Regions from separate parts of the Pseudomonas imrae genome, predicted to be linked through region 3. Evidence: predicted binding sites of a transcription regulator. Region 3 holds the regulator's gene; each other region holds the start of a gene.

Region 1 (4,175 bases), 1.8 Mb from region 3:
AAACACAGCACTCTGCAAACACGAAAGTGGACGTATAGGGTGTGACGCCTGCCCGGTGCCGGAAGGTTAATTGATGGGGTTAGCTAACGCGAAGCTCTTGATCGAAGCCCCGGTAAACGGCGGCCGTAACTATAACGGTCCTAAGGTAGCGAAATTCCTTGTCGGGTAAGTTCCGACCTGCACGAATGGCGTAACGATGGCGGCGCTGTCTCCACCCGAGACTCAGTGAAATTGAAATCGCTGTGAAGATGCAGTGTATCCGCGGCTAGACGGAAAGACCCCGTGAACCTTTACTATAGCTTTGCACTGGACTTTGAATTTGCTTGTGTAGGATAGGTGGGAGGCTTTGAAGCGTGGACGCCAGTTCGCGTGGAGCCAACCTTGAAATACCACCCTGGCAACTTTGAGGTTCTAACTCAGGTCCGTTATCCGGATCGAGGACAGTGTATGGTGGGTAGTTTGACTGGGGCGGTCTCCTCCTAAAGAGTAACGGAGGAGTACGAAGGTGCGCTCAGACCGGTCGGAAATCGGTCGTAGAGTATAAAGGCAAAAGCGCGCTTGACTGCGAGACAGACACGTCGAGCAGGTACGAAAGTAGGTCTTAGTGATCCGGTGGTTCTGTATGGAAGGGCCATCGCTCAACGGATAAAAGGTACTCCGGGGATAACAGGCTGATACCGCCCAAGAGTTCATATCGACGGCGGTGTTTGGCACCTCGATGTCGGCTCATCACATCCTGGGGCTGAAGCCGGTCCCAAGGGTATGGCTGTTCGCCATTTAAAGTGGTACGCGAGCTGGGTTTAGAACGTCGTGAGACAGTTCGGTCCCTATCTGCCGTGGACGTTTGAGATTTGAGAGGGGCTGCTCCTAGTACGAGAGGACCGGAGTGGACGAACCTCTGGTGTTCCGGTTGTCACGCCAGTGGCATTGCCGGGTAGCTATGTTCGGAATAGATAACCGCTGAAAGCATCTAAGCGGGAAACTAGCCTCAAGATGAGATCTCACTGGAACCTTGAGTTCCCTGAAGGGCCGTCGAAGACTACGACGTTGATAGGTTGGGTGTGTAAGCGCTGTGAGGCGTTGAGCTAACCAATACTAATTGCCCGTGAGGCTTGACCATATAACACCCAAGCAATTTGAGTACTCGAAAGAGCATCAGATTGCGGTGTGTGAAGACGATACAAACCGAAAGTTTGCGCTCACAAAACACCGAACGCTGTCACATACCCAATTTGCTGAAGCGAGGCCATCTGGTCACGACTCAGTACCCGAATTTCTTGACGACCATAGAGCATTGGAACCACCTGATCCCATCCCGAACTCAGTAGTGAAACGATGCATCGCCGATGGTAGTGTGGGGTTTCCCCATGTGAGAGTAGGTCATCGTCAAGATTAAATTCCGAAACCCCATTTGCGAAAGCAGATGGGGTTTTGTTTATGTAGAAGTCCATGATTTTCACCAGCACGTTGTGAACGCAACGGTCTGGTCACAGAATTTCTTGACGACCATAGAGCATTGGAACCACCTGATCCCATCCCGAACTCAGCAGTGAAACGATGCATCGCCGATGGTAGTGTGGGGTTTCCCCATGTGAGAGTAGGTCATCGTCAAGATCAAATTCCGAAACCCCCGTCTGCTAACGCAGGCGGGGGTTTTGTCGTTCAGGGGCTGGTTACCTATGTCCTACAGTCCTGCGCAACCACTGGTCACTTTCTTACATAATGAGAGCATCGGCCCAATAAATTCCTAAGCTTTATCCCGACTTGGCCGAAAGCCTGAAGAGCCATGCGCGCACCGAAATAGAGCGGTCGAAGAGTCCGCCTATGACACTACATGGAATGTTGCATCCGGCACGCCCACCCACCATCAGGCAAAAAGAAGTCGATGAAATGAATCTCAAGTTCAGTCATAAAATTCTGTTGGCCGCGTCAGGCGTTGTGGTTTTAGCCTTCGCGTTATTCACGCTGTACAACGATTACCTGCAGCGCAGCACCATCAAGCAAAACCTGGAGTCATCCATTGAGCAATCCGGTGACCTAACGGCCAGTAGCGTACAAAACTGGCTCAGTGGTCGCATCTTGGTTCTGGAAAGCCTGGCGCAAAACTTTGCTCATCAAGGCAGCGGCGCCGATCTGCCGGGTTTGGTCGATCAGCCGGCATTCACGTCAAACTTCCAGTTCACCTACGTTGGTCAAACCAACGGTGTGTTTACCCAGCGCCCTGACGCAAAAATGCCTGATGACTACGACCCACGTCAGCGTCCGTGGTACAAGCAGGCGGTTGCTGCTGGCAAGCCAATGCTCACACCGCCCTATATGGCCGCCGTGGGTGGCTTGATTGTGACTATCGCCATGCCGGTCAAGAAAAATGGTGAGCTGCTCGGTGTCGCAGGCGGTGACCTGAGCTTGCAAACCTTGGTACAGATCATCAACTCGGTAGATTTCGGTGGCATAGGCCATGCCTTTCTGGTCAGTGGTGACGGGCAAGTGATTGTTAGCCCTGACCAGGACCAGGTGATGAAGAACCTCAAGGATATCTATCCTGGCACGGCCGTTCGTATCGAGAAGGTTAATCAGGATGTGGTCTTCAAGGGACAGGATCGTATCCTGTCCTTTACTCCGATCAGCGGTTTGCCGAACGCAGATTGGTACATTGGTTTGTCGATCGATAAAGACAAAGCCTACGCTCCATTGGGGAAATTCCGTACGTCAGCCTTGATCGCAATGTTCATCGCGGTTGCGGCGATTGCGGTATTGCTGAGCCTGCTTATTCAGGTGTTGATGCGCCCATTGATCACTATGGGCCGTGCGATGCAGGACATTGCTCAAGGTGAAGGCGACCTGACTCGGCGCCTCGTCGTAGAAAGCAAAGACGAATTTGGTGAATTGGGTGGTGCTTTCAACCAGTTTGTCGAGCGTATTCATGCATCCATCAGCGAAGTATCTTCGGCAACCCGCCATGTACATGATCTTTCCCAGCGCGTGATGGCATCATCCAACGCTTCGATTATCGGCTCTGACGAGCAGAGCGCTCGCACCAACAGCGTTGCTGCCGCGATTAACGAACTGGGTGCCGCCACCCAGGAAATCGCTCGTAACGCAGCAGATGCTTCTCAACACGCCAGTGGTGCCAGTGAGCAGGCAGATGACGGCCGCCAAGTCGTCGAGCAAACCATTCGGGCGATGTCGCAGTTGTCAGAGAAAATCAGCCTGTCCTGCACTCAGATAGAAACCCTGAATGCCAGCACCGACAACATTGGCCACATTCTTGATGTGATCAAAGGTATCTCCCAGCAAACCAACCTGTTGGCTTTGAATGCCGCGATTGAGGCTGCCCGTGCTGGTGAAGCGGGTCGCGGATTTGCGGTAGTCGCCGATGAGGTGCGCAATTTGGCGCATCGCACCCAAGAGTCGGCAGAGGAGATTCATAAAATGATTACTTCGCTGCAAATCGGCTCGCGTGAGGCCGTGACCACGATGAATGCCAGCCAGGCATCCAGCGAAGAAAGCGTCGAAGTGGCCAATCAGGCGGGTGCGCGCCTGGTCAGTGTGACCCAGCGAATCGTCGAGATCGACGGGATGAACCAATCAGTGGCCGCAGCCACCGAGGAGCAGACGGCCGTGGTGGAGACGCTCAATGTCGACATCAACCAGATCAATCTGCTCAACCAGCAGGGCGTGGTCAATCTCAACGAAACCTTGAAGGACTGTGATGCTCTGTCGCAGCAAGCCAATCGCCTGAAGCAGTTGGTAGACAGCTTCAAGATCTGACCTTCAACGGGGTGCAGGTTTTTTCCTTCACCCCGTCCTAGCTGTCAGGCAAGTAACAGGCGTACGTTATTCAGTGCGCTTTCGGCGAAGGTACGAATGAACTGTTCAAATCCGAGCGCGTCGCTTGCATCGACGGGCTCGGCCATGATGGTCCAGGTCGCGCTGGCATGGTTTGGCCCGATCGACTCGACCCTCATTGCGGCCCACAGTCGAGCCACACCCAGTGTGTTGTAGATCGTCGTCCAGGTCATTTGCATGTTCTGGGCATCATAGCTGTTGAGCTGCTCCACCACGACGTTGCCATCGTGGAAAAACTTCTTGCGCAGCGAACCCACTCCGGCGCCTGTCATTTCAATGCAGGACAAGGCAGGAATGAATGCATCAAATCGATCGAACTGGCCAAC
Region 2 (4,175 bases), 1.3 Mb from region 3:
CCCAGCACCGTATCTGGCACGGGCCCAGTGGATCATCATGCAGACGCCTTATCCGCTGGGCGGTGAAGAGTTGCGCGAGTTGTTGCAGCGCTCCCATCAACTGGTGGTGGCCAAACTGCCCAAACGCACGCAGATCGGGCTCAGGCTAGAACATTGAGAGCAGCGTGCCACCGAGAAACAGTTGATCGATCCAGAAGACCTGGTGCAGCAACACGATCGCCCAGAACACCATCTGGTAGGAGACCTTGCGTGTCTTGTGGCGAAACACTTGTTGCGCCACCAGCCCACCCGGCCAGCCGCCGGCCAGTTCCAGGGCGTGGAGGACTTTCTCTGGCGTACGCCAGCTGTCGCTCTGGGCCTTGCGCTTGTCACTCCAATACAGCAAAAACGTGAGCACACTGACAATCCCATAGGCCGTCAGCGGGATCAACGACGTCCCGCGATACCCGAGCAGCGCCGTGCCGAACAACGGCACGGCACACAACAGCACAAACACCAGCACCTTGAAGCGCAGATGCTGGATAGCATTTTCGTTCATGCTCATCATCCCTCGGCCGCCGTCCAGTCAATCCAGCCGAACTGCCAGGTGGCAAGGATCAACAAGCCGAAGGCAATGCGGTACCAGGCAAAAGCGGCATAGCTGTGGCTGGCGATGAACTTGAGCAAGCCCCGGACAGCGATCATTGCGAAGATGAACGAGGTCACAAAGCCGACGGCAAACACCGGCAGATCCGCTGGTTGGAACAGGTCGCCATACTTGTAGCCCGAATACACCGCCGCACCGACCATCGTCGGCATCGCCAGGAAGAACGAAAACTCCGTCGCGGTCTTGCGCGACAGGCCGAACAACAGGCCGCCAATGATGGTCGAGCCAGAACGTGAAGTCCCTGGGATCATCGCCAGGCATTGAGCAAAGCCCACTTTCAACGCGTCTTTCCAGGTGATGTCATCGACGCTTTGAGCATGGACTTCATGCTCGCGGCGTTCGGCCCACAACATGACCACACCACCCACCACCAGCGCCGTGGCCACGGTGATCGGGTTAAACAGATATTCGTGGATCAGGTCGGCAAAAATCACCCCCAGCACTACCGCCGGCATAAAGGCAATCAGCAGGTTGGTCGTAAAGCGCTGGGCGTTACGCTGGGTGGGCAACCCCACCACCACGTCGATGATCTTGCGTCGAAACTCCCAGACCACCGCCAGAATGGCGCCCAGTTGAATGATGATGTTGAATGCCATGGCGCGCTCGCCACCGAAGTTGAGCAAGTCGGCGACGATGATCTGGTGACCGGTACTGGAGATCGGCAAAAACTCCGTCAGCCCTTCGACAACTCCAAGTATCAATGCCTGAAAGGCGGTCCAAAGATCCATTATTCCCCCAAAAGGTCATGCGTCAGCATGCCTCGTTGATATTTTTTCGATGTTCACTAACGATGAGCACGCTCAGGAATCAGCGCGCAGGATCAAGGCTGGACTGCAAAAATTTCGTGAAAAATCAGGCAGGGCTCAGGTTTTTTGATTCCGGGCCGAAAGCCTATCAGACAAGCCCGAATTTCGCTTTGCGTTATCACTGGCCCAGCAACGCGACACCAAAAATATAAGAACGCGGAGTGACAAGACAATGAACAGTTTGCGCAATATGTCGATCAGCCGGCGCCTTTGGTTGATCCTGATAGTCGCCGTGTTGATGTTGCTTACCCTGGGTTTGCTGATGCTCAAGCAGATCCACAATGACCTGTACCAGGCCAAGAGCCAGCAGACCCGGCATGTCGTGGAAACCGCCAGTGGGATTCTGAATTTTTATCACAACCTCGAAACCACCGGCGTACTTACCCGTGACGCAGCCCAGAAACAAGCCTTGGGCGTAGTGCGCGGGCTGCGTTATGACCTCGATGACTATTTCTGGATCAATGACCTGACACCAGTAATGATCATGCACCCGGCCAACCCCAAACTCGATGGCCAAAATCTCTCGGCCATTCGTGATCCGGACGGCTTTGCGGTGTTCAACGAATTTGTCAGCCTGGCCAAGGCCCAGGGCGCTGGCATGGTCGACTATCGCTGGCCCAAACCCGGCGCGGATGCGCCCGTGGCGAAAACCTCCTATATCCAGCTGTTCAAGCCTTGGGGCTGGATCATCGGCTCCGGCGTGTATGTCGATGATGTGCAGGCTGAGTTTCGTATCCAGATGTGGAAGGCCTCGATTATTGGTCTCGGCATTGCCCTGATCATGACCCTGCTGGTGGTCCTGATCGCCCGCAGTATCGTGCGCCCGCTGCAAGAAGCAGTGAATGCCATGGCCAACATCGCCAGCGGCGAGAGTGATCTGACACGCAGTCTAGATACTCACGGCCAGGACGAAGTCACCCAACTGTCCCGCCACTTCAACAGCTTCACCGCCAAGTTGCGCAGCGTGGTCAGCCAGTTGCAGACCTGCGCCAATGCCTTGGGCCAATCATCGACGGAGCTGGGCAGCAATGCCAGCCAGGCCCATGCTCGCAGCCAGCAGCAGTCCCAGCAGATGGAGTTGGTGGCCACCGCGATCAATGAAGTGACCTACGGCGTGCAGGACGTCGCAAAAAATGCCGAACATGCGGCCAGTGAAATGCGCGACGCCCAGGCCCAGGCCGAACAAGGCCAGGTCAATATCGATGGCAGCCTGCAGCAGATCGACTCGCTGTCCGCCACCATCACTCAGGCAGTGGAGGTGATCCGTACCCTCTCCAGCGAAAGCACACAAATTGGTGGTGTACTCGAAGTGATCCGCTCGATTGCCGACCAGACCAACCTGCTGGCACTCAACGCTGCCATCGAAGCCGCCCGGGCCGGCGAACAAGGCCGGGGTTTTGCCGTGGTGGCTGACGAAGTGCGGCTGCTGGCCCAACGTACACAAAAGTCCACCGCCGAAATCCAGAGCATGATCGAGCGCCTGCAAGGTCATTCCGAAGCCGCAGTCAAGGTGATCAGCGATAGCCACCAGGCCTCGCAACTGACCATTGAGCAAGCGGGCCAGGCGGGTGCCAGCCTCACTGCCATCGGTCAGGCCTTGCGCAACCTCAACGGCCTGAATGCCTCGATTGCGAGCGCCACCCTGCAACAGGCGCATGTGGTCGAAGACATCAATCAGAACGTGACCCAGGCAGCCGGCCTGTCCCAGAGCACCGCGCTGGCGGCGCAACAATCGAGCGCGGCCAGCGATCATTTGAAGGACTTGAGCGAAGAACTGAACGGTTTGCTACGCCAGTTCAAGGTTTGATCGCCGGGGCGTCACACGCTAATCGTTGCAAGATTTTGTCCGGGCGGTTGGTTACAATCGCCCTCCTCTTCGACTCTTCCAAGGAATCCCATGTCCGGGCTTGAACTGTTTGCCGCCGTGCTGGGGGTGATTGCCGTCTGGCTGACGGTCAAGCAGAACCCCTGGTGCTGGCCCATCGGTCTGGTCATGGTGTTGCTGTACACTTGGATTTTCTTCGAAGTAAAGCTGTATTCCGACATGCTGCTGCAAGTGATCTATGCCGCTCTGCAAGTCTATGGCTGGTGGCAGTGGACGCGTGCCGGCGAGGTCCGGCAGGGCCGCGAAGTCACCAGTCTCAGCACTCCATCCATACTGCTGAGCCTCGGTGTCGGGGCAATGGGCAGCCTGATGCTGGGCGCCGCCATGGCGCACTGGACTGACGCGGCACAACCCTGGCTCGACGCGGCGTTGACCGGTTTCAGCCTGGTGGCACAAATGTGGATGGCGCAAAAACGCGTGCAATGCTGGCCGTTATGGATCGTCGTCGATGTGATTTTTGTCGGCCTGTTCCTCTACAAAGGCCTGTACCTCACAGCCGCACTCTATGCCCTGTTCACGGTGATTGCGGTGCAAGGCTGGCGTGCATGGCACGCAGATCCGGCACTGCGCACATGAAGGTCTTGGTGATGGCCGGCCCCGAGTCCAGCGGTAAAAGCTGGCTGGCCGAACAGTTGCAGGCGCACTTCGGTGCGGTGTTGGTGGGTGAGTACGTCAGGTATTTCATCGACCATTTCCAGCGCGATACCACTTTGGCAGATATCCCCGACATAGCCCGAGGCCAGTTGGCCTGGGAAGATGCAGGCCGCGCCCGTGAGCCCGAGCTGCTGATCCTCGATACCAACCTGCTGACCAATAAACTGTGGAGCCTGACGCTGTT
Region 3 (4,175 bases):
GTGCAACTCGTCCAGCAACGACTCGAATTCGTGGTCGGTGATCAGGCCGTCAGCAGCCGATGCCACGGCGGGCGTCGGCGCAGCAGGTGCAACAACAGCGGCAGCGACCGCCGGCAAAGCGTCGACGGCAAACGAGCCTTTGCCATGCAACTGATCCAGCAACGCTTCGAATTCGTCGTCGGTGATGTCAGTGCTGACGGGGGCAGCAGGTTCGACTGGCGCAGGCGCAGCAGTCACGGCTTCAGGAGCAAACTGGCCTTTACCGTGCAGTTGGTCGAGCAACGACTCGAACTCGGCGTCGGTAATGTCTTCGGTCGTGGGCACCATCGCCGGCGCGGCCGCCTTGGGCGCTTGGGCCTCGGCCTTGACTGCGTTGAGGGAGTTCAGCAGTTGCTCGAACTCGCTGTCAGTGACATCCGCCTCAGGTTCGGCGACCGGCTCGGGCGCTGTTTCGACCACCGCGGTTGCGCTGACATCGGCAGGCTCCGCCAGACGCGCCAGGGCAGCCAACAGTTCCGGGGTCGCGGCGGTGACGGGTGCGCGTTCACGCACCTCGGTGAACATGCCGTTGACCGCGTCCAGCGCTTCCAGGATCACGTCCATCAATTCAGAGTCGACGTGCCGTTCACCCTTGCGCAGGATGTCGAACACGTTCTCGGCAATGTGACAGCACTCCACCAACTCATGCAGCTGGAGGAAGCCGGCGCCCCCTTTTACAGTGTGAAAACCGCGAAAAATTGCATTGAGCAGGTTCGCATCATCTGGCCGGCTTTCCAGCTCGACCAGTTGTTCGGACAGTTGCTCTAGAATTTCGCCGGCCTCTACAAGGAAATCCTGAAGGATTTCTTCATCGGCGCCGAAGCTCATGGTGTGCTCCTTAGAAGCCTAAACTGGATAACAAGTCATCTACGTCATCCTGACCTGACATAACGTCTTCACGTTTATCGGCATGAATCTGCGGACCTTCACCCTTGGCGAGATGTTTTTGTGGATCTTTTTCCGAGAGGATCGCTGCGCGGTCATGTTCGATGCCGGCAAAACGATCGACCTGGCCGGCCATCAGCACCAACTTGAGCAGGTTGCTCTCCACTTCGGTGACCAACTGGGTCACCCGCTTGATCACCTGGCCGGTGAGGTCCTGGTAATCCTGGGCAAGTAGAATATCGTTGAGGTTGCTGGAAACCGTGCGGTTTTCCTGCTCGCTGCGCGACAGAAAACCGTCGACCCGGCGAGCCAGTTCACGAAACTCCTCGGCCCCCACTTCCCGGCGCATGAAGCGGCCCCAGTCCGCGCTCAGCAGCTTGGCCTCGGCGGCCATGCCGTTGACCAAAGGCGTGGCGTTTTCCACCAGGTCCATGGTGCGGTTGGCCGCAGCTTCAGTCAGCCGGACCACATAGGACAGGCGCTCGGTGGCGTCGGTGATCTGCGAGATTTCTTCGGCCTGGGGCATGCGCGGGTCGATCTGGAAATTGACGATCGCACTGTGCAACTCACGCGTGAGCTTGCCCACTTCCTGGTACAGGCCGCGGTCGCGGGTCTGATTGAGCTCATGGATCAACTGCACCGCGTCGCCGAACTGGCCTTTTTCCAGGCTGTCGACCAACTGGTGAGCGTGTTTTTTCAGGGTCGATTCAAAATCGCCCTGCGAGATTTCTTTATGCTCCATAGCTCCCCCGTGGCGGCATCAACCGTTGATGCGTTCAAAGATCTTCTCGATCTTCTCTTTCAAGGCCACTGCAGTGAATGGCTTGACCACGTAACCGTTGACCCCGGCCTGGGCGGCTTCGATGATCTGTTCACGCTTGGCTTCGGCGGTCACCATCAACACCGGCAGGCTGCGCAGCTTTTCATCAGCGCGCACATGGCGCAGCAAATCGATGCCGGTCATGCCCGGCATGTTCCAGTCGGTTACCAGAAAGTCGATGCTGCCGCTGTTGAGGATCGGAATCGCCGTCGTACCGTCATCCGCCTCGACCGTGTTAGTGAACCCAAGGTCACGCAACAGGTTTTTTATGATCCGCCGCATCGTTGAGAAGTCATCAACGATGAGGATTTTCATGTTCTTGTCCAATTCGACCTCCAAGCAGTCTTAAACGCGTCCAGCACCTGGGCGCGCCATTTCATTCAACAGGTATTCCACAAAAAGGACTGCAGGGGGTCGCACCACAGGCCAACCCCGTCCAGGCCTAGCGCCCGGACGGTGTCGTTCACAGTGTCCCCACACTGCCTGTCAGCGCGCGCGCCATTCTCCCAAACGCCCGCGCAAACGGGCCGCGCATTGGCTGTGCAACTGGCTGACCCGCGACTCGCTGACACCCAGGACCTCACCGATTTCCTTGAGGTTCAGCTCTTCGTCGTAGTACAGCGCCAACACCAGCCGCTCACGCTCTGGCAGATTGGCAATCGCGTCCGCCAACGCACTCTGGAAACGTTCGTCCTCCAGATCGCGCGACGGTTCGAGATGGGCACTCGCGCCGTCCTCGTGCAACCCTTCGTGTTCGCCGTCCTGCAACAGGTCGTCGAAACTGAACAAGCGGCTGCCCAAGGTATCGTTCAAAATCCCGTAGTAATCATCGAGACTCAATTGGAGTTCGGCCGCAACTTCATGATCTTTAGCGTCGCGACCGGTTTTTGCTTCAATTGAGCGAATGGCATCACTGACCATCCGGGTATTGCGGTGTACCGAACGCGGCGCCCAATCACCTTTACGCACTTCATCGAGCATCGCCCCGCGGATACGAATTCCCGCGTACGTCTCGAAACTCGCGCCTTTGCTCGCGTCGTACTTGGTCGACACTTCGAGCAGGCCGATCATGCCCGCCTGGATCAGGTCTTCGACCTGGACGCTGGCGGGCAAGCGCGCCAGCAAGTGATAGGCAATGCGCTTGACCAGAGGCGCATAGCGCTCGATCAACTCGCCTTGACTGTCACGTGCCGACTTCTTGTAAAGGTTGTAGCCGCTGGCTGTCATAGCACCGGTCCTGCACTCGTCTGATGCACCAATCGCTCGACGAAAAATTCCAGATGCCCACGGGGATTGGCGGGCAGCGGCCAGGTATCGACCTTCTGGGCAATGGCCTTGAACGCCAACGCGCATTTGGAACGAGGGAACGCTTCGTAGACCGCACGCTGCTTTTGCACAGCCTTGCGTACACACTCGTCGTAGGGCACTGCACCGACATATTGTAAGGCGACATCGAGGAAGCGATCAGTGACCTTGGTCAACTTGGCGAACAGGTTGCGCCCTTCCTGCGGGCTCTGGGCCATGTTCGCCAACACCCGGAAACGATTCATGCCGTAGTCGCGGTTAAGCAATTTGATCAGCGCATAGGCGTCGGTGATCGAGGTAGGCTCGTCGCACACCACCAGCAATACTTCCTGGGCTGCGCGCACGAAGCTGACTACCGATTCACCGATCCCAGCGGCGGTGTCGATCACCAGCACGTCGAGGTTGTCGCCGATATCACTGAAGGCCTGGATCAGGCCTGCGTGCTGCGCCGGACTCAGATGGACCATGCTCTGGGTACCCGACGCCGCCGGAACGATGCGAATCCCGCCCGGCCCCTGCAACAGCACGTCGCGCAGCTCACAGCGGCCCTCAATGACATCAGCCAGAGTATGTTTGGGCGTCAGTCCCAGCAGAACGTCAACGTTCGCCAGTCCCAGGTCGGCATCCATCAGCATGACACGTCGGCCAAGCTCTGCCAGGGCCAGGGACAAATTCACTGACACGTTAGTTTTCCCGACGCCACCTTTGCCGCCGGTCACCGCGATCACCTGTACGGGATGCATGCTGCCCATGTGCTTTCTTTCACCTTGTCTTGCTTAGACGCAGGCTACATAGGGTGGTCGCGCGCAAAGCTTGCTGACCATCAATGTAGGTACACTTCACTGTATTCATTTAGCCCTCAGCCGACCCGTCGGGCCGGGCTGTGGTAGAGGTCTGCGAACATGTCGGCCATCGCTTCCTCACTGGGTTCTTCCTGCATTTGCACGCTGACGGCCCGGCTGACCAGCTGATGTCGGCGCGGCAGATGCAAATCATCCGGGATCCGCGGCCCGTCGGTCAGGTAGGCAACCGGCAATTCATGACTGATGGCCAGGCTCAACACTTCGCCCAGGCTTGCCGTCTCATCGAGTTTTGTCAGAATACAACCCGCCAGCCCACAACGCTT

The links. Region 3 encodes FliA, which starts transcription of late flagellar genes. Its sites were predicted from a motif close to CTAAAGTTTNNNNNNNNNNNGCCGNTAA; they were not measured.
Region 1: the regulator FliA is predicted to act here: its motif matches at 1,748-1,775, upstream of OQ460_RS00610 (methyl-accepting chemotaxis protein).
Region 2: the regulator FliA is predicted to act here: its motif matches at 1,509-1,536, upstream of OQ460_RS11165 (methyl-accepting chemotaxis protein).

The regions. Positions count from the first base shown of each region.
Region 1 is NZ_CP110853.2:126,763-130,937, forward strand. It holds rRNA gene OQ460_RS00595 (23S ribosomal RNA) at 1-1,120, shown strand, start outside; rRNA gene rrf (5S ribosomal RNA) at 1,277-1,392, shown strand; rRNA gene rrf (5S ribosomal RNA) at 1,499-1,614, shown strand; gene OQ460_RS00610 (methyl-accepting chemotaxis protein) at 1,891-3,771, shown strand; gene OQ460_RS00615 (SRPBCC family protein) at 3,816-4,175, opposite strand, start outside.
Region 2 is NZ_CP110853.2:2,488,648-2,492,822, reverse strand. It holds gene OQ460_RS11180 (MmcQ/YjbR family DNA-binding protein) at 1-157, shown strand, start outside; gene OQ460_RS11175 (DUF1294 domain-containing protein) at 146-538, opposite strand; gene OQ460_RS11170 (undecaprenyl-diphosphate phosphatase) at 544-1,374, opposite strand; gene OQ460_RS11165 (methyl-accepting chemotaxis protein) at 1,625-3,259, shown strand; gene pnuC (nicotinamide riboside transporter PnuC) at 3,350-3,913, shown strand; gene OQ460_RS11155 (AAA family ATPase) at 3,910-4,175, shown strand, end outside.
Region 3 is NZ_CP110853.2:3,757,006-3,761,180, forward strand. It holds gene OQ460_RS16960 (chemotaxis protein CheA) at 1-867, opposite strand, end outside; gene OQ460_RS16965 (protein phosphatase CheZ) at 878-1,666, opposite strand; gene OQ460_RS16970 (chemotaxis response regulator CheY) at 1,685-2,059, opposite strand; gene fliA (RNA polymerase sigma factor FliA) at 2,231-2,971, opposite strand; gene fleN (flagellar synthesis regulator FleN) at 2,968-3,801, opposite strand; gene flhF (flagellar biosynthesis protein FlhF) at 3,909-4,175, opposite strand, start outside.